3 regions of the Pseudomonas sp. LBUM1640 genome follow, and region 1 is predicted to be linked to each of the others. Evidence: riboswitches for the same ligand, from Rfam matches in the RefSeq annotation. Region 1 holds a riboswitch; each other region holds the start of a gene.
The links. Region 1 has a riboswitch for cobalamin ahead of cobO (cob(I)yrinic acid a,c-diamide adenosyltransferase). Riboswitches for the same ligand answer to the same signal wherever they lie in the genome.
Positions count from the first base shown of each region.

Region 2: it holds a riboswitch for cobalamin, as region 1 does, so the genes downstream of both, ACA065_RS17895 (CbtB domain-containing protein) here and cobO (cob(I)yrinic acid a,c-diamide adenosyltransferase) in region 1, are expected to answer to the same signal.
Region 3: it holds a riboswitch for cobalamin, as region 1 does, so the genes downstream of both, ACA065_RS20645 (ABC transporter substrate-binding protein) here and cobO (cob(I)yrinic acid a,c-diamide adenosyltransferase) in region 1, are expected to answer to the same signal.

Region 1 covers NZ_CP166816.1:5,025,643-5,031,920, reverse strand. The annotation lists gene ACA065_RS22100 (AI-2E family transporter) at 1-71, shown strand, start outside; gene hda (DnaA regulatory inactivator Hda) at 276-980, shown strand; gene ACA065_RS22090 (C40 family peptidase) at 1,194-1,823, shown strand; gene ACA065_RS22085 (C40 family peptidase) at 1,968-2,507, shown strand; gene ACA065_RS22080 (PQQ-dependent sugar dehydrogenase) at 2,633-3,946, opposite strand; cobalamin riboswitch at 4,046-4,293, shown strand; gene cobO (cob(I)yrinic acid a,c-diamide adenosyltransferase) at 4,373-4,984, shown strand; gene ACA065_RS22070 (cobyrinic acid a,c-diamide synthase CobB) at 4,981-6,278, shown strand, end outside.
Region 2 covers NZ_CP166816.1:4,052,208-4,058,485, reverse strand. The annotation lists partial or broken gene ltrA (group II intron reverse transcriptase/maturase) at 1-823, shown strand, start outside; gene cobM (precorrin-4 C(11)-methyltransferase) at 960-1,706, opposite strand; gene ACA065_RS17905 (cobalamin biosynthesis protein) at 1,776-2,168, opposite strand; gene ACA065_RS17900 (CbtA family protein) at 2,165-2,872, opposite strand; gene ACA065_RS17895 (CbtB domain-containing protein) at 2,884-3,072, opposite strand; cobalamin riboswitch at 3,171-3,377, opposite strand; cobalamin riboswitch at 4,501-4,700, shown strand; gene cobW (cobalamin biosynthesis protein CobW) at 4,794-5,861, shown strand; gene cobN (cobaltochelatase subunit CobN) at 5,865-6,278, shown strand, end outside.
Region 3 covers NZ_CP166816.1:4,690,240-4,696,517, forward strand. The annotation lists gene ACA065_RS20620 (aldehyde dehydrogenase family protein) at 1-467, shown strand, start outside; gene ACA065_RS20625 (sensor histidine kinase) at 551-1,570, opposite strand; gene ACA065_RS20630 (ATPase domain-containing protein) at 1,580-3,046, opposite strand; gene ACA065_RS20635 (hypothetical protein) at 3,043-3,477, opposite strand; gene ACA065_RS20640 (hypothetical protein) at 3,610-4,086, opposite strand; cobalamin riboswitch at 4,285-4,478, shown strand; gene ACA065_RS20645 (ABC transporter substrate-binding protein) at 4,595-5,605, shown strand; gene ACA065_RS20650 (FecCD family ABC transporter permease) at 5,602-6,278, shown strand, end outside.

The DNA of each region.
Region 1 (6,278 bases):
TGGTGCGCCATGTGCACGATCTGTACAAGGATTCGGATGTGTACACCGGGGTTGAAGACCCCGACTTGTAACCGCTTCGTCACAAACCCGGCTTAGGCCGGGTTTGTCGTTTCTGTGGGCGGGGTGTCAAACAATTTGCGCAAATCGACCCGAGTTAACGCAAACCTTTGATTTTGCTTGTGGTCTGCTGCATTGTGCGCCCGGCGTCACGGGTATAAACTTTGCAAACTTTACACAGAGGCCACTAGCGGTTCGTTTGGAGCCGTTCAGTCAGCATGAAACCGATTCAGCTGCCCTTGGGTGTGCGTCTGCGTGACGACGCCACCTTTATCAATTACTACCCAGGCGCCAATGCCGCTGCACTCGGCTATGTCGAGCGGCTCTGCGAAGCCGACGCCGGGTGGACTGAAAGCCTGATCTATCTGTGGGGCAAGCACGGCGTGGGGCGTACCCACCTGTTGCAGGCCGCGTGCCTGCGCTTTGAACAGATGGGTGAACCGGCGGTTTACCTGCCGCTGGCCGAATTGATGGACCGTGGCATCGGTATCTTCGACCATCTTGAGCAATACGAGTTGGTGTGCCTGGACGATCTGCAGGCGATTGCCGGCAAGGCGGATTGGGAAGAGGCGCTGTTTCATCTGTTCAACCGTCTGCGTGACAGCGGCCGACGCCTGTTGATTGCCGCGTCCACCTCGCCGCGTGAACTGCCGGTGAAGCTGGCTGACCTCAAGTCGCGCCTGACCCTGGCGCTGATCTTTCAGATGCGCCCACTCTCCGACGAAGATAAGTTGCGTGCTCTGCAATTGCGCGCATCCCGTCGCGGGCTGCACCTGACCGATGAGGTCGGGCACTTTATCCTCACCCGTGGCACCCGCAGCATGAGCGCGTTGTTCGATTTGCTCGAACAGCTCGATCAAGCCTCGTTACAGGCCCAGCGCAAGCTCACCATTCCTTTCCTCAAGGAAACCCTCGGCTGGTAGCCAAGCCTTGTGTATCGCGGCTTTCGGCAAATTTCAGGCGCCAGAAAACCTGCGTTTGGGCCGCTTTGGCCACGCAACAGGCATGTATTGGGTGTTAAGGGCTTAGATGTCATGCTTCAAACAAGAAGTCACATAGATCGCGATTGAATTTGCAAATCGATGTGATAGAGGGCATAGTCTCGGCTTCTTTACACATCAGCCACGGTCGTGCCCATGCTAAATCGCTTCGCACCCCTCGTGCCTCTCGCACTCGTTACCCTGTTGTTTGGTTGCGCCACCCACACTCAAAACGTGGCTGAGCAGCAAAAACCAGTACAACAGTCTCAGGCAAAATTCGTTGCAGCGCAGTCTTCTACTGTTTATCAAGAAGAGATCGCTACAGAGAAAGAACTGGCCGACTTCGCCGGCAGCAAGCCTTACCAGCTCCCAGTTCTGGCCGACAGCATCCTCGAACGCGGCATGTCCCTGATCGGCACTCGTTACCGTTTTGGCGGCACCTCTGAAGCCGGTTTCGACTGCAGCGGTTTCATCGGCTACTTGTTTCGTGAAGAAGCCGGCATGAATTTGCCTCGCTCAACCCGCGAAATGATCAACGTGAATGCACCGTTGGTCGCACGCAACAACCTCAAGCCCGGTGATCTGCTTTTCTTTAGTACGGCTGGCCGTGGTCGCGTCAGCCATGCCGGTATCTACTTGGGCGATAACCAGTTTATCCACTCCAGCAGCCGTCGCAGTGGCGGTGTTCGCGTCGACAACCTGGGTGACAGTTACTGGAGCAAAACCTTCATCGAAGCCAAGCGCGCACTCGCCATGGCCCCGACTACCGTTACCGCTAGCAAGTAAAGTTAAAGTGATACTTGAAGTTTGACGTGTAAGCGCTAGAATCCTTGGACATTGTTGTAATCCGTTCGCGCGAGCTTTGCTTGCGCGTTCTGGTTTTCAGCGCTCGGCAGCGAAAGCCGCATCCAGACCAGGATTGTTCTGCCCATGTCGACCTCAGCCCGCCTCATTCTGCTTGTTTGCGCCGCGCTCCTCAGCGCCTGCGCAAGCCGCCCACCACCGCCTGCTCCCGTAGCCGTAAAGCCTAAGCCGGTGTTCAATTATTCCACCCAAAGTTTTTCGCCTGCTGCCGAAGACGTGCTCTTTCGCGCGCTGGGCCTGGTCGGCACGCCTTATCGTTGGGGCGGCAACACGCCGGACTCCGGGTTTGATTGCAGTGGTTTGATCGGTTTTGTGTACCGTGACGCGGCGGGCATTTCCTTGCCGCGCACCACCCGCGAACTGATCGTGATGCGTGCCCAGGATGTCAGTGAAAACAACCTGCAGACCGGTGATCTGATTTTCTTCGCCACAGGCGGCGGTTCGCAGGTGAGCCACGCGGGGATCTACGTGGGCGAAGGCCGCTTCGTACATGCACCGCAAACTGGCGGTACGGTGAAGCTGGATACGCTGTCCAAAGCGTATTGGCAGAATGCCTATTTGAGCGCCAAGCGCGTGTTGCCAGCGAACCTGGCGCGCAACCCCTGAATCAAGCAGTGATCAAAATGTGTGAGGGGGCTTGCTCCCGATAGCAAAGTGTCAGTCGCCAGATGGGCTGGCTGATACACCGCTATCGGGAGCAAGCCCCCTCCCACAGTGAGTGATGCGTTGCGTTACTTAGCCTTCGACACCCGCCACACTTTATTCCCCACATCATCGGCCACCAGCAAATCCCCCTGCTGATCAATCACTACGCCCACTGGCCGGCCCATGGCTTTCTCGTCTTTGTCGAGAAACCCGGTCAGCACATCCACCGGCTGCCCTTTAGGTTGGCCACCCTCGAACGGCACGAAGATCACCTTATAGCCACTGTGCGGCTTGCGGTTCCACGAGCCGTGCTGGCCGATAAACGCGCCGTTGCTGAACTGCGCCGGGAGTTTGCTGCCCTCGGCGAAGGTCAGGCCCAGTGACGCTGTGTGCGGCCCCACTGCGTAGTCCGGAGCGATAGCTTTGGCGACCAGGTCCAGGTTTTGCGGAGAAACGCGCACATCCACATGCTGGCCGTAGTAACTGAACGGCCAGCCATAGAACGCCCCATCCTTGACCGACGTGATGTAGTCCGGCACCAGATCGCTGCCGATCTCATCGCGCTCATTCACTGCCGTCCACAGCTTGCCACTCTGCGGTTCCCAGGCCATGCCGTTCGGGTTGCGCAGGCCGGAGGCAAAGATGCGGTGCTGGCCCGTGGCGCGGTCGACTTCCCAGATCGCCGCGCGACCTTCTTCGGCCGCCAGGCCGTTTTCGCCGACGTTGCTGTTGGAGCCGACGCTCACATACAGCTTGCTGCCGTCCTTGCTGGCCACCACGTTTTTGGTCCAGTGGTGGTTGATGCTGCCGCCCGGTAAGTCGACCACCTTGGTGCCGGCTGCCTTGATCGCAGTTTCGCCCGGCTGATAAGGGAAGCGCAGCAACTGGTCGGAGTCCGCCACATACAGGTCGTTGCCGACCAGGGTCATGCCGAACGGCGAATTGAGGTTCTCCAGGAACACCGTGCGCGTTTCGGCGACGCCATCATGGTCGGCGTCGCGCAGTAACGTGATGCGGTTCGGGCTCGGCACGCCCGCGCCCGCGCGGCCCATGACCTTCTCCATCACCCAGCCGCGAATGCCCGCGGAATCATCCGGCTTGGGCGGCGCGTTGGTTTCCGCGACCAGCACGTCACCATTGGGCAATACATACAGCCAGCGCGGGTGATCCAGGCCTTCGGCAAACGCCGCGACCTGGGTGCCTGAAGCGGCTGTCGGCTTCGCGCCGTCTGGCCAGCCAATCGCCGGGGCGATGTTCACCGTGGGGATCAGGGTTTTGTTCGGTTCCGGCAGCTTGGGTGAAGGCCCAGTGCCGTCGGAGACCTGCAAGGTAGAGCTTTCGCCACAGGCGGCGAGGGTGCCTGCGAGCATGATCAGTAAGGCGAGTCTGGTTTTATGCATGGTTTTCTCCTTAATACCTGTAAGGGTAGAGGAGCACGGCAGTCGGATGGTTCAAGTGCAAGGCCAGCTTTAATTGACGCTCCACCCCCAACCCACTAACCTTCGCGGCTTGTTCCAGGTGCTCTGTGGCCGTGTGCCGACAGAGTGAAACAGGGAAGCCGGTGAGTGAGCGCACTTGTACACAGTGCAGCCGCGATTCCGGCGCTGCCCCCGCAACGGTAAATGAGTCAAGACGGTGCCTTTTGCCACTGTATCGCTGGCGATATGGGAAGGCGCGCCGTTGGCCTGCTTCTATAACGAATGCGCCACTCATGAGTCCGGAGACCGGCCTGGAGCATCCAACAGCATCACGGTGGGCGATGCTTGGCTGTCTGTTTTTTCTTTTTCCTGCCCGCCGTTTTTGTCCAGCCCCAACGGAGAGCTGCCATGACTGATTCCCCCGAACGCGACGAACGCCACCTGGCGCGCATGCTGCGCAAAAAAGCCGTGATCGATGAGCGCATCGCCAATTCCCCGAACGAGTGCGGGCTGCTGCTGGTGCTTACCGGCAACGGCAAAGGCAAAAGCAGCTCGGCGTTCGGCATGCTCGCCCGCGCCATGGGCCACGGCATGCAGTGCGGCGTAGTGCAGTTCATCAAGGGGCGTAACAGCACCGGCGAAGAGTTGTTCTTCCGCCGCTTTCCCGAGCAAGTGCGCTTTCATGTGATGGGCGAAGGTTTTACCTGGGAAACCCAGGACCGCCAGCGCGACATCGCCGCCGCCGAAGCCGCATGGGCGGTTTCCCGCGAACTGCTGCAAGACCCCTCCATCGGCCTGGTGGTTCTTGATGAGCTGAACATCGCCCTCAAGCACGGCTACCTCGATTTGGACCAAGTGCTCAGCGACCTGCAAGCCCGCCCGCCGATGCAGCACGTGGTGGTCACCGGCCGTGGCGCCAAGCCTGAGCTGATCGAAATGGGCGACACCGTCACCGAAATGGGCATGCTCAAACACGCATTCCAGGCCGGTATCAAGGCACAGAAGGGCGTCGAACTTTGAATCAGCCCCGTCATTGCCCGGCCGTATTGATCGCCGCACCGGCATCCGGCCAGGGCAAAACCACCGTCACCGCCGCGTTGGCGCGTTTGCACCGCAACCTGGGGCGCAAGGTGCGCGTGTTCAAATGCGGGCCGGACTTTCTCGACCCGATGATTCACGAGCGCGCCAGCGGTGCGCCGGTGTATCAGTTGGACATGTGGATGGTCGGTGAGCAGGAAAGTCGGCGTTTGCTGTGGGAAGCAGCGGGCGAGGCCGACCTGATCCTGATCGAAGGCGTGATGGGCCTGTTCGACGGCACGCCCTCCAGCGCGGATTTGGCGCGGCACTTCGGTGTGCCGGTACTTGGCGTGATCGACGGCACCGCCATGGCCCAGACCTTTGGCGCGCTGGCATTAGGCCTGGCGCGCTACCAACCGGACCTGCCGTTCGCCGGCGTGCTGGCCAACCGCGTCGGCACCCTGCGCCACGCGCAACTGCTGGAAGGCAGCCTCACCGAAGGCCTGCGCTGGTACGGCGCGTTGTCGCGTGAAACCGGAATCGAACTGCCCAGCCGCCACTTGGGCCTGGTGCAAGCCAGCGAATTGAATGACCTCGACGTGCGCCTGGATGCCGCCGCCCAAGCCCTTGGCAGCAGTTGCGAAGTTGCCTTACCGCCGCCAGTCACCTTCGCCGCGCCTGAAGTGGTCGAGGCCGAGCCGTTGCTGGCCGGCGTGCGCATCGCCGTGGCCCGCGACGAAGCGTTTGCCTTTACCTATGGCGCCAGCCTCGACCTGCTGCGCGCGATGGGCGCCGAATTGCGCTTCTTCTCGCCGATCCACGACCGCGAATTGCCTGACGCCGACAGCCTCTATTTGCCCGGTGGTTACCCGGAATTGCATCACCAGGCGCTGTCGGAAAACACCCCGATGCTCGACGCTATCCGCGCGCATCACGCCGCCGGCAAACCGTTGCTCGCCGAATGTGGTGGCATGCTCTACCTGCTGGATTCGCTCACCGATGTCGATGGCACCCGCGCCGAGTTGGTCGGCCTGCTGCAGGGCGATGCGGTGATGCAAAAGAAACTCGCGGCCCTGGCCCTGCAAAGCGTCGAGTTGCCGGAAGGCGTGCTGCGCGGGCACACCTATCACCATTCGCTGACCAGTACCGAGTGGCAGCCGATTGCCCGCGGCTTGAGCCCCAACGGTGGACGCGGCGCTGAGGCGGTGTACCGGCAGGGGCGGATGACGGCTTCCTACGTGCACTTTTACTTCCCGTCGAATCCGACGGCAGTGGCCGCATTGTTTGCGCCGGGCCT
Region 2 (6,278 bases), 970 kb from region 1:
GACGTGTTGATGGCCAAAGTTGAGCGTCATGTCGAAGACAAACGCGTACTCAGACTGATCCGCCGTTACCTTGAAGCGGGAGTTATGTCGGGCGGGATCGCCAGCCGACGGCAGGAAGGGACGCCGCAAGGCGGCCCGCTCTCGCCGTTGCTGTCGAACATCCTGCTCAACGAACTCGACCGGGAGTTGGAGCGGCGGGGCCATCGCTTCGTTCGTTATGCCGACGATGCGAACATTTATGTACGTAGTCTCCGTGCAGGCGAACGAGTGCTGGCCGGAGTTGAGCGTTTCCTGAATCAGCGTCTGAAACTGACGCTGAATCGGGAAAAGAGCCACGTGGCACGGCCATGGGTTTGCGATTACCTGGGTTACGGGATGAGCTGGCATCAACAGCCGAGGCTAAGAGTGGCAACGATGAGCCTGGGCCGCTTGCGTGATCGACTCAGAGTTCTTCTGCGCGGAGCGCGGGGTTGCAAGATGGTCAGGACTATCGAGCGAATAAACCCTGTTTTGCGCGGTTGGGCGGGCTACTTCAAGCTGAGTCAGGGCAAAAAAGGCCCTCGAAAAGTTGGACGGCTGGGTGCGGCATAAACTTCGGTGTGTCTTGTGGCGCCAATGGAAACGGCCCTCCACGAGGGCGCGTAACCTAATACGCTTGGGGCTCACTGAAGATCGCGCCTGTAAATCTGCCTTTAACGGTCGAGGCCCATGGTGGAACTCGGGAGCGTCACACATGAATCAGGCGTTGCCGAAGAAACTGTGGGACAGACTCGGGCTGGTCTCAATACTGGACACGATAAACCGGCTTAACCGCATAACCTGAACCGCCGTATACGGAACCGTACGTACGGTGGTGTGAGAGGACGGCGGATGTGAATCCGCCTCCTACTCTATGCTTTAAAATCAGTGTTTTGTAAGGTGTTTCTGCCAAAGAAGATCAACTGTGGGAGCGCATTTCTTCAGGGGCGGTAGAGGTGCGCGTGGCCTGCACGGTACAGCGAGGACTCGCTGAAGCTGTCATTCGCCAGCACCCGCCCGACTACGATCAGCGCCGTACGCCGAAAACCTTTGGCCGTTACCTTTTCGGCAATATCACTCAGCGTACCGACCACCCAATCCTGATCCGGCCACGTCGCCCGGTGCACCACGGCAATCGGGCAATCCGCGCCGTAGTGCGGCAACAGCTCTGCGACGATCTTCTCCAGGTGGTTAACCCCCAAGTGAATCGCCATGGTCGTGCCGTGACGCGCCAAGCTGTCGAAATCCTCACCGGCGGGCATGCTGGTTTTGTCGGCATAGCGGGTCAGGATTACGCTCTGGGCGATATCCGGCAGGGTCAGCTCTGTCTCCAGCAACGCCGCGCAGGCCGCCACCGCCGTGACGCCCGGGATGATCTGGAACGGTATGCCCAACTCACGCAAGCAGCGAATCTGCTCGCCAATCGCCCCATACAGGCTTGGGTCACCGGAGTGCACGCGTGCCACGTCCTGGCCTTTGGCGTGGGCTGCCTTGATCAGCTCAATGATCTGTTCCAAGTGCAGCTCGGCACTGTTGACCACCTGTTCCGCCTGATGACCTTCCAATACCGCTGCCGGCACCAAAGAGCCCGCATAGATGATCACCGGGCAACTGCGGATCAACCGCTGGCCTTTGACGGTGATCAATTCCGGGTCGCCGGGGCCTGCGCCGATGAAGTAGACGGTCATGGAGAATTCCTGCTGAAAACGGGCGAGCATGAAGAATGCTCATGATCGAGAAGGGCGATTATCCGGTTTTTAGTCCGCGCAGGCTAATGCAAAGGTGGCTTGGGCGACTTTTTTGCGCGTGATCAGCAGGCGGGCAGGGGCCTGTGAGAGCTGTTCAGCCAGGGCCAGTGCGGCGCTTTCGGCGACGCCATAACAGCCGGTGTGGGCAAACGCGACCTCGGATTTGTGGCTGAGGTGCGGTTCAAATACCGCCAATTGCGTTGCGCTGAAACACTGCAGCGGCAAATTCAACACCTGCGCCAGGGCGAGCAACCCCGGCTCATTACTCTTGCGGTCGATACTCGCCAGCGCGGTGATGCGATGGCGCTCGACGCCGCCCTCGGCGAGGGCGGCGTCAAACAGGCCCAGCAGGGTGTGAACATCACAGCCCCGCTGGCAGCCCAGGCCGACCACCAAGGTCATGCCGAGTATTGATCGTCGCGGTTGCGGCGAAACAGCCAGGCGCTGATCAGGCCCAGGGCCAGCCAGAAGGCAACGTTGGTCAGTTGCGAAGCGATTTTGAACTGTGCCTCCAGCGCTTGCGGCGCCAGCATTGAATGCACTTCAGGCTGCGGCGCACCCACCACATGCGGCACGGCCAGGATCGCCACGCCCAAGACTTTGAGCAGCCAGTTGCGGCCAAACACCAACAGTGCGATACCAGCCGCTGTGGACGCCGCGGTGCCGATCCACCAGATCTGGCGCTGTGCCAGGTCGGCGGCAGCGGTGCCCGGCAACTCCGGTGGCAGGCCCAGGGTCGGTGCCAGCACAAACGTCGCGTAACCGGCCAAGCCCCAGAGCAACCCTTGAGCCGTGCGGGTTGGCGCGCGCAAGGTGTAGAGACCGGCGAGCATCAGGGCAAAACCGACCGCCACCACCAGGTTGCCGCCGGTGGTCGATAGCACGCGCTGCCAGCCGTCTTCCGGCTCCCAGGCTTCGGCGTCGTGGGTGTGAGCGGCAGCGCCTTGCGCATGTTCATGGGGCATTACTTCGGCAGCCGCCGGGGCCTTCTCAAAGGTTTCTGCCTGCAAAATCAGCGGGGCGACCCAGAAGCTTTGCAGCAGGGTCAGCAGCAGGGCGGCCAGCAAGCCGGTGAAACCTGCGGTTTGGGCGATACGCTTGATCATGTCGGCAGGTCTCAGTGGCACGGGAACGCGGCGCTGTGGCGGGTATCGTGGGCGGCGTTATGCACGGCCTCGATATGCGAGAAACCGGCGAAATACACCAGGCACGCGCCCAGGATCGACGCGCCGATGGCGGCGGTCAGGCGTTGGCTCAGGGTGGCGGTGCTACTGGCGGTGTGCGAGGTGCTGCTGGTGATCGACATGGCGCGTCCCTTCTGGGTGTCAGGGTGAAACGAGCGCATGAAAACCCCGCGAGCCGGGCACGCAGGGTTTTGAACAGCGCCCGCCCACCGCGGGTTTGTTATCTGAATTTTTTCGGGCCGGTCTCCGGGCTTGCGAGGGACACTGGGTCTTAAAAACATCGCCTTCCCATGCCGTACAGGCACAGTGGATCTGACGTTTCACTCGCTTACCGTTGCGGGGGCAGCACCGGAATTCTTATGTGTAGGCATAAGGCACCGGTTTCCCGTTTCACCCTGTGAAGGGCACCCGAAACAAGGTGTGTAGGAGAGCATGGGGGTGGGAGGGGAGTCAATTGGGATATGTGTTTTTGGGGGGGCGCTTGGTGTGTGTGTACATATCCGTTGCTGCGGTAACGGCCGCTTATGGTTTCGCTCTTACAGCGAGTCACTTTTGGCAAACGCCCCAAAAGTAACCAAAAGGTCTTTGCCCCACCACTCGGTGCCTCGCCTAGGCTCGGCATGCCCGCACTCCGGCCCGGTTCCGCGGGTCGCCGCGATGGGCCATCCCTGGCCCAGCGCGGCTAAACCGGCATCCTTGCCGGTTTACCCGCTCCACCGTGCCTACGTGCGGCCATCGTGGTTAACGGGGCCTGTCAGATCAAGATCAAGATCAAGATCAAAATCTACAGCACGGCGGCCTAGTAGCCGACCTGAGTGGTTGAAGCAAAAGCAGGGCAACAGCAGAGCAAAAACAGATCAGAAGCAGAGCTGCTTTTCTGTGGGAGCTGGCTTGCCTGCGATGCGGACATCTCGGTAAATCAGTGAGACACAGTTGATGCCTTCGCAGGCAAGCCAGCTCCCACCTTTGACCGAGTACACACATCTACCAGTTGTACTGAGCTCAAAATGTGGGAGCGGGCTTGCTCGCGAATGCGGTGGGCCATTCACCAGGTGCATCAACTGACACACCGCCATCGGGAGCAAGCCGAACCGTCGCACCGCCCCTCCCACATTTAACCGAGGTCGGCTGTCAGGCCGCCTTGGCTTTGCTTTTGATTCAACCACTCAGGTCGGCTACTAGGCCGCCGTGCTGTAGATTTTGATCTTGATCTTGATCTTAGGCGCCCCGTTAAACCACGCTGGCCGAACGCAGGCTTTGGAGCGGGGGTAAACCGGCAGGACGCCGGTTTAGCCGCGCTGGGCCAAGGATGGCCCATCGCGGCGGCCCCCGCTCCAAAGCCTGCGTGAGGGCACACCGAGCCGGAGGCGAGGTGCCGAGTGGTGGGGCAAGAGCCCTTTTGGTTACTTTTGGGGCTCTTTTCCAAAAGTGACCCGCTGTAAGAGCGGAACCATAGGCCGCCGTTACCGCAGCAACGGATATGTACACCAACCAACCAGACAACCAACCAACCAACCCAACCCCATCATTGACCATCCCCCACGCACTGCGTAGCCTTGCACCTTCGAGGTTCTTCGGCCCACGCCGAAGCTAAGAAGGGAACGCGGTCCAAGCCGCGGCTGCCCCCGCAACTGTAAAGGGTTCAGCTGTCTGCCACGCCACTGCCAATACGGCGGGAAGGCGCAGCCAGCGCCGGTCGCAAGACCCACAAACCCCAAGCCAGGAGACCTGCCTCGCAACCGATTTTCTACTTCAACCGGGCGGGGTGATCCGGTGACGAAATCCGCTTCTGCGCACCGCCGCAGGGCCTATCGTCCCGTATGCCCGCCCCAAAGGGCATCCGATGAAAACACTGGCCAAACTCCCCGTCACCATCGTTACCGGCTTTCTCGGCTCGGGCAAAACCACCTTGCTGCGCCATATGCTCGACAACGCCCAGGGCCGTCGCATCGCCGTGATCGTCAACGAGTTCGGCGAGCTGGGCATCGACGGCGAAATCCTCAAACAGTGCTCCATCGGTTGCACCGAAGAAGAAGCCAACGGCCGCGTATACGAACTGGCCAACGGCTGCCTGTGCTGCACCGTGCAAGAAGAATTCTTCCCGGTGATGCGCGAATTGGTCGCCCGTCGCGGCGACCTCGACCATATCCTCATCGAAACCTCGGGCCTGGCCCTGCCAAAACCTCTGGTGCAAGCCTTCCAGTGGCCGGAAATCCGCAGCGCCTGCACGGTGGACGCAGTGATCACCGTGGTCGACAGCCCGGCCGTGGCCGCTGGCACCTTCGCCGCCTTCCCGGACCAGGTTGACGCCCAGCGCAAGCTCGACCCAAACCTGGACCACGAGTCGCCGCTGCACGAGCTGTTCGCCGACCAACTGGCCAGCGCCGACCTGGTGATCCTCAACAAAGCCGACCTGATCAGCCCTGAAGACCTGGCCCGCGTGCGCCTGGAAGTCGCCGAAGAGCTGCCGCCAGCGGTGAAAATCGTCGAAGCCAGCAGCGGTCGCCTGCCGTTGGACGTGCTGATCGGCCTGGGCGCCGGCTCCGAAGAACACATCGACGGCCGCCACAGCCACCACGATCATCACCACGACGATGAAGGCGAGCATGACCACGATCACGACGCCTTCGACTCCATCTCCATCGACCTGCCGCAAGCCGACGAAGCGCTGCTGCTCGACGCCTTGACTCAACTGGTAGTGCAACACGGCATCCTGCGCGTCAAAGGTTTTGCGGCAATCCCGAACAAGCCGATGCGCCTGTTGATCCAGGGCGTGGGCACGCGTTTCGACAAGCACTTCGACCGTGCCTGGGGCACCGACGAAGCGCGCATCACGCGTCTGGTGCTGATCGGCCAGGAGCTGGACGCGGCGGGCCTCGAAGCGCAACTGCGCGCCGCCCTCAGCGTTTAACCCATGCACCTGCTCAGGACCCAGCCCGGTGGTTTCGTCTCCGACGACAATATTGCCGACTTAGGCCAAACCCCCGCTGAACTGGTGATCCTGTGCAGCGGCGACTCCAGCCTGGCGTTGCTCGCCGAGGCGGCCCAGCAGCTGCCCGACGATTACCCAAGCGTTCGCCTGGCCAACCCGATGCAGGTGCAAAACCATGCCTCGGTCGACCTGTACGTGGATGAGGTGTTGCGCCACGCCAAGGTCATCCTGATTTCGCTGCACGGCGGGATCGGTTATTGGCGCTACGGCATTGAGCGCTTGGTGGAGTTGGCTGAGCGCGGCGTGCAACTGATCCTGGTGCCGGGTGATGACCGCCCGGACCCGGAACTCAGTAGCTTGAGCACCGTGGGCGTGCAAGAACGTGACCGCCTCTGG
Region 3 (6,278 bases), 340 kb from region 1:
GCCCGATGGCCCGCTTCGACCTGCGCGACGAGCTGCACGGCCAGGTCCAGGCCACGCTGGAAGAAGGCGCGACCCTGCTGCTGGGCGGCAATAAAGTACCCGGCGCCGGCAACTACTACGCGCCGACCGTGCTGGCCAACGTCACTGACCAGATGACCTCGTTCAAACAGGAACTGTTCGGCCCGGTGGCCTCGATCATTACGGCTCGCGACGCCGACCACGCCGTGGCCCTGGCCAACGACAGCGAGTTCGGCTTGACCGCCAGTATCTTCACCACCGACTCGGCCAAGGCACGGGATATTGCCGACCAGTTGGAAACCGGCGGGATCTTCGTCAACGCCTTCAGCGTGTCCGACCCTCGGGTGGCGTTTGGCGGTATTAAGAAAAGCGGGTTTGGGCGCGAGTTGTCGCACTTTGGTGTGCGCGAATTCTGCAATGCGCAGACGGTGTGGCTGGATCGCAAGTAAGCTTGGGACTGACAAGGTCCCTGTGGCGAACGGGCTTGCCACAACACGCCCGCTTGCCACAAGGATGGCGCTAGCCAAGGCTATCAAGCATTCAACAAGGGCAACGTCACCACAAACTCACTGCCCTTGCCCATGCCTTCACTCATGGCGGTAACTTTACCGCCATGCGCTTCAACCAGTTCGCGCACCACCGTCAGCCCGATTCCCAACCCCGAACCGTTGAAGCCGATGGCGTGTTCGTCCTGCACATAAGGGTCAAAGATCAGCGGCAGCGCCTTGGCCGAAACGCCGATGCCGTTGTCCCAAATGCTGATGGTCAGCGCGTCCGCCGCGGTGACAGACAGCACTATCCGGCCGCCAACCGGCGTGTACTTGGCCGCGTTGGCCAGCAGGTTATGCAGAATTTGCGCAAGACGCCCCGCGTCACCACTGAGCATCAAGCTGCCGTCCGGAAGATGGGCATCGAATTGCTGCTTTTTCGCGCGCATCACCGGGCCGCACGCATCAATGGCGCTTCTGAGGATCTGCAGCATGTCGACATCACGTCGCTCGATGCGCAGCTTGCCCGTGCTCACGCGCGACACGTCCAGCAAGTCGTCTACCAAGTGCGAAATATGCTGCACCTGGCCTTCGATCAGCTCACGCATGCGCGGCAACTGGTCGCTCGGCAGGCGAACCATGCGCTCGGCGATCATGCTGATCGGCGTTAATGGGTTGCGCAGCTCATGCGCCACCATCGCCAGGATGCTTTTTTGCTGGCCCAGCGCGCGCTCGGCCGTCGCCTGCAGGTCCTGAGCACTGAGTGCCGCGATCACCAGTTGCGCGTTCGCCTCACGCAGCTCCTGGTACAAGCGTTGCTCTTCCAGGCGCGGCGGGCTTGCGGCGTCTGATTGCGCGAGAAGAATGGCCAGGACCAGTTGCTGATTGGCCTCGATCACCTGCTCGACCTGCTGGCTATCCACCAGACGGCTGCTGACGTCACTCAGTTGCTGTTGCAGCGCGGCAAGCACGGCACGCGCCTCAACGGTTTTTTGCCCAAGCAGGAACAGCTCGTGAGCGGCCGTGGTCAGCTCACTTCCATTCTTGCCGCCGGTTTCGCTCATGAGCCAAGCTCACACATGCTTGTCTCCCGCTAAAACCCGCTGGGTTGGCCGACCGCCCAGCAGGCCTTCCTGTTGCGGCAACATGTCGAGAACCTGCAGGCCGTTATCGTCAATGTGGTACTGGCGCAGCTGATCGGAGTGAGCACTGGCGCGCACCTTGACCACCGCCATGATGCGCAATAAACGGCTCTCTACTTCGATGTAACGCTGCACGATGATCGCGTCAGTCAGAAACGCCGTGCCGTAAGGGCTGAAACGCAGGTCGGTGTAACGGTCTTCCAGCTCGGAGGTCATCAATACGCTGACCCCGGCACCGGTCAGCGCGCTGACCATGCGCGACAGCGATTCACGAAAGTCTGCGCGGAAGGTGGGCGCCAATGCCAGCTCAAAGCCCGACAGCGAATCGATCACCACGCGGGTGGCGTTCAAACGGCTGATCTCGCCAAGCAGCAATTGCACGATTTCATCGATGGACAGGTCCGGCGCGCGGCTGTCCACCAGCCCCACCTGCCCGTTCTTGATCAACTCGGCCAGCTTGGGGTTCTGTGAATGGTTGGGCCGTTGTTCGAACACCGCAATCACCCCGGTTTCACCATTGCGCGCGCCTTCCGCCAGGAAGGTCGCCGCCAGGATGCTCTTGCCCGAACCCGACGGCCCGGCCACCAGCAGCGAATAGCCGCGAGGCAGGCCGCCGCCGAGCATCTCATCGAGTGCCGGCACGCCCATTTTCAGGCGCGTGATCGGGAACGTCGGCGGCGCCTCAACCGAACGACTGAGGGCAGCCGGCGGGAACACCTTGATCCCCGAGGCGGCAATCCGAAAGGTGTGCAGCCCCGGCAAGGTCGGTTGGCCGCGCATCTTCATGATTTCCACCTTGCGCACCATCGAATTGCGCTCGACGCTTTGGCGCAGCCAGATCAGGCCATCGGCCACGGTGAAAATCGGATTCGTGTCGGTTTCGGTGAAGTATTCGCCGATCAGGAAGGTCGTGGCCTGCCACGTGGTCATCAACATGCCCAACTGCTGGATAAACTGCGGCAGGTTGTTGTTCGGGTTGTGCTGGGTCTGGCTGGCCAGCACCACGGAGCGGAAGGAGTCGACAAACACCAGCGACGGCGAATGCGCTTCGACCTCGCTGACGATGCGCCGCAACACCTCGTCCAGGTCCCCGGCCAGGGTGTCATCGGCCAGGTTGATATAACGAATCGACTGATTGATTGCTTCGTTGTCGAAAAAATCGAATTGCTGCTGGTAGCGCAGCATCTTCAGTGGCGGCTCACCGAGCACGGTAAAGAACAGCGCGGGACGCTCGGGCGTGGCCAGGGCGAACATCATCTGGTGCGCGAGGGTGGTTTTGCCACAGCCTGGAGGGCCGGCGATCAGGTTGAACGAAAACTCCGGCAGGCCTCCGCCCAGGACCTCGTCCAGTCCTGGCACACCGGTGGCCAGACGGTTGATAGTCACTTTGGTGCTCATGGCGAAATTTCCTGCGAAGAGGTGTCGCTCGAAGAAGGCTGCCACACGTCAACCAGCAGACGTGCGGTGAGTGAAGGCCCGATCAGCGTGGTCAGAAGTTCGTAGAGGGTAGCCAGCAGCACCTCACCGAAAAACAGCGCATCGGTTTCGTTGTGCTCGACGAGTGCGGATTTGAGGGCAATCAGGTCCATCGCGGCCGGCACACTGTCGAAGGTGGCAGCCAGGCGTGGATGGGTCGAGACGCACAGATGGAAGCTGCGGCGGTACAGCGCGGCAACGCCCTGCTGGCCGATAATGGGCGCCAGTGCTGCGCCCATATCCTGCAAAATCGAAACAATCGCCTCGGTAATGCTTGCATTATCAGCCTGCGGACCAACACGGTGCGCCAGAGAAGCTACGATCCGGCGGCTCTCTTCGCTAAGCGTGGGCATGTCTGACTAATATCTGATGAACAGAGATTGATGGTACACCCTATCGGTATGGATAGAACCCCGCGGCACACAACGGGGCAAATGCGCTTACCCAAGGCGAAACATTTGTCGCCGCCTGCGTACCTCGCTCGATCAAAGCGCCCACATCCTGATCATTGCAAACCCCAGGTCCACACTCACGCATTCGCGCCCATCCACCCACTCATCTTCACGCAGGCGCCGCCCGGTGTTGGTCTCGCGCTCGCCTTTGGCAATCACCAGCACAAACAATCGGGTCGGGCATTCGAAGTTGCGCAACCGATCAACATCGGCCCTTACCGACCAGTCACCTTCCAGGCACTTGGCTTGGGATATATCGCCCAGGCATTTGATTTCAGCGACCATCGTCGTTGAACCGGTGTCATCCAGGGCATACAGGTCGGCTTTGCGCCGCTCGCCGATCGGCAAGTCCGTCCAGATTTCAATTTTATCGTTGAACCAGGCGTGCACGCTGATTTCGGCCTGAATCCAGTGTTCGCGGCAACTGTTCAATTGCAAGACCTGCTCGAGTTTCTCGCCCATTTCGCGAAAGGCCCGCGCGTACAAGGCAATCCATTGGTCGGTGTTCATTGCGTACTCCCTGTGTGAGAAAAACCGAGGTTATCGTTGGGTCGGCGCATTCCAACCAGGCTGGATGAAACGCCGCGCGACATCATATAGCCATCCCCCAGAATCCGACACGCCAAAATCCCCTCAACCACCTTCGGCGCGCTGACGACGGCCAGTGGCAAACACCCGACAGATCAAACTCCCCCTGCCCGCCATGATCGACTACCATACCGCGCCGGTTCCCCAACGGGACTAATAGGGAATTCGAAGCGCGGCCCATTGCGCCAATCGAAACTGCCCCCGCAACTGTAGGTGCTGAGCCTGCTCCACATCGCCACTGGGCATTACCCGGGAAGGCCGGAGCGTGGCGACGACGCATCAGTCAGGAGACCTGCCGGCCAAGCAACATCACTCACCGGCGGGGTGTCCGGGAAGGCCATCCGTGCCCTGCAAGACCTGCAGCGTTCGTGGGTGTGTTTCCGAGCCGTACCTCCCCTGTTTCACGTACGGTTCACCCGGAGACTGCCTCATGCTGCCACGCGTTACCGCCCTGATCACCGGCCTCGGCTTCTGTGCCCTGGCCCACGCCACGCCGACTCATTACCCGCTGACGGTGCAAAACTGCGCCAGCACCCTGACGTTTGAGCAGGCGCCCGCGCGCAGTGTGACCATCGGCCAGGCCGCCACCGAGATGCTCTACGCCTTGGGTGTGGGCGACACCGTGGTCGGCACCTCGCTGTGGTTCAACAGCGTACTGGCGCAGTTCAAGGCGCAGAACGACAGCATCGAGCGCCTGGCCGATAACGAACCAAGCTTCGAAGCAGTCATCGCCAAACGCCCGCAACTGGTGGCCGCCGAGCTGGAATGGGTGGTGGGCCCGCAAGGTGTGGTGGGTACGCGCGAGCAGTTTCACGAACTGAAGATTCCCACCTACCTGCTGCCTTCCGATTGCGAAGGCAAGGACAACCTGGTGGGCGCCGACGGCACGCGGCTGGAGCCGTTTCGCATCGACACGATCTATAAGAGCATCAGCCAACTGGCCGAGATCTTCGACGTGCAAGCGCGCGGCCAACAACTGAATGATGAACTCAAGGCGCGCCTGACCAAATCCGTCGCCACCGCACAGGGCAAAGGCCTCAAGCAAGCCAGCGCATTGGTGTGGTTCTCCAGCGCCGAGATGGCCAGTGACCCGTACGTGGCCGGCCACCAGGGCATTCCCCAATTCATGCTCCAAACCCTGGGCCTGCACAACGTGGTGCAGTCCAATGAAGAGTGGCCCGCCGTCGGCTGGGAAACCATCGCCAAGGCCAACCCGACCTTCGTGGTGATCGCGCGCATGGACCGCCGCCGCTACCCGGCCGACGACCATGAAAAGAAACTCGCCTTCCTGCGCAGCGACCCGGTGACCCGCAACATGGACGCGGTGAAGAACAACCGCATCATCATTATTGACGCCCTGGCGCTGCAGGCCAGCATTCGCATGTTCGATGGCCTGGAACAACTGGCCGGCGCCATCGACGGCTACGACCTGCCTAAATGATGCGCGCCCTACTCGCCCTGGCGCTGCTGTTGCTCGCCGTACTCGCCGGCGTGGCCATCGGCGAAACCGCCATCGCGCCGCAGGTGGTGTTGCAAGTGCTCGCCAACAAACTGTGGGCGGCCGGTTACGCGCTGGACCCGATCGATGAAGGCGTGGTGTGGAGCTACCGCCTGACCCGCGCCCTGGTCGCCGCCGCGTGCGGTGCCGGGCTGGCCACGTGCGGGGTGATTTTGCAGTCGTTGTTGCGTAACCCGTTAGCCGACCCTTACCTGCTGGGCATCAGCGCCGGCGCTTCGACCGGCGCGGTATTGGTGGCATTGATCGGCGTGGGCGGCGGGCTGATTTCGCTGTCGGCAGGCGCGTTTGTCGGGGCCATGGCGGCCTTTGCGCTGGTGATTTTGCTGGCGCGCGCCAGCGGCTCATCCAGCGGCACCGGGCAGATCATCTTGGCGGGCATCGCCGGCTCGCAGTTGTTCAATGCGCTCACCGCGTTCCTGATCACCAAGTCGGCCAGTTCCGAACAGGCGCGCGGCATCATGTTCTGGCTGCTGGGCAACCTCAGCGGCGTGCGTTGGCCGTCGGTGTGGCTGGCGGTGCCGGTGGCCGTCGCAGGGTTGGCGGTGTGCCTTTGGCACCGTCGCGCGTTGGATGCGTTTACCTTTGGCACCGACTC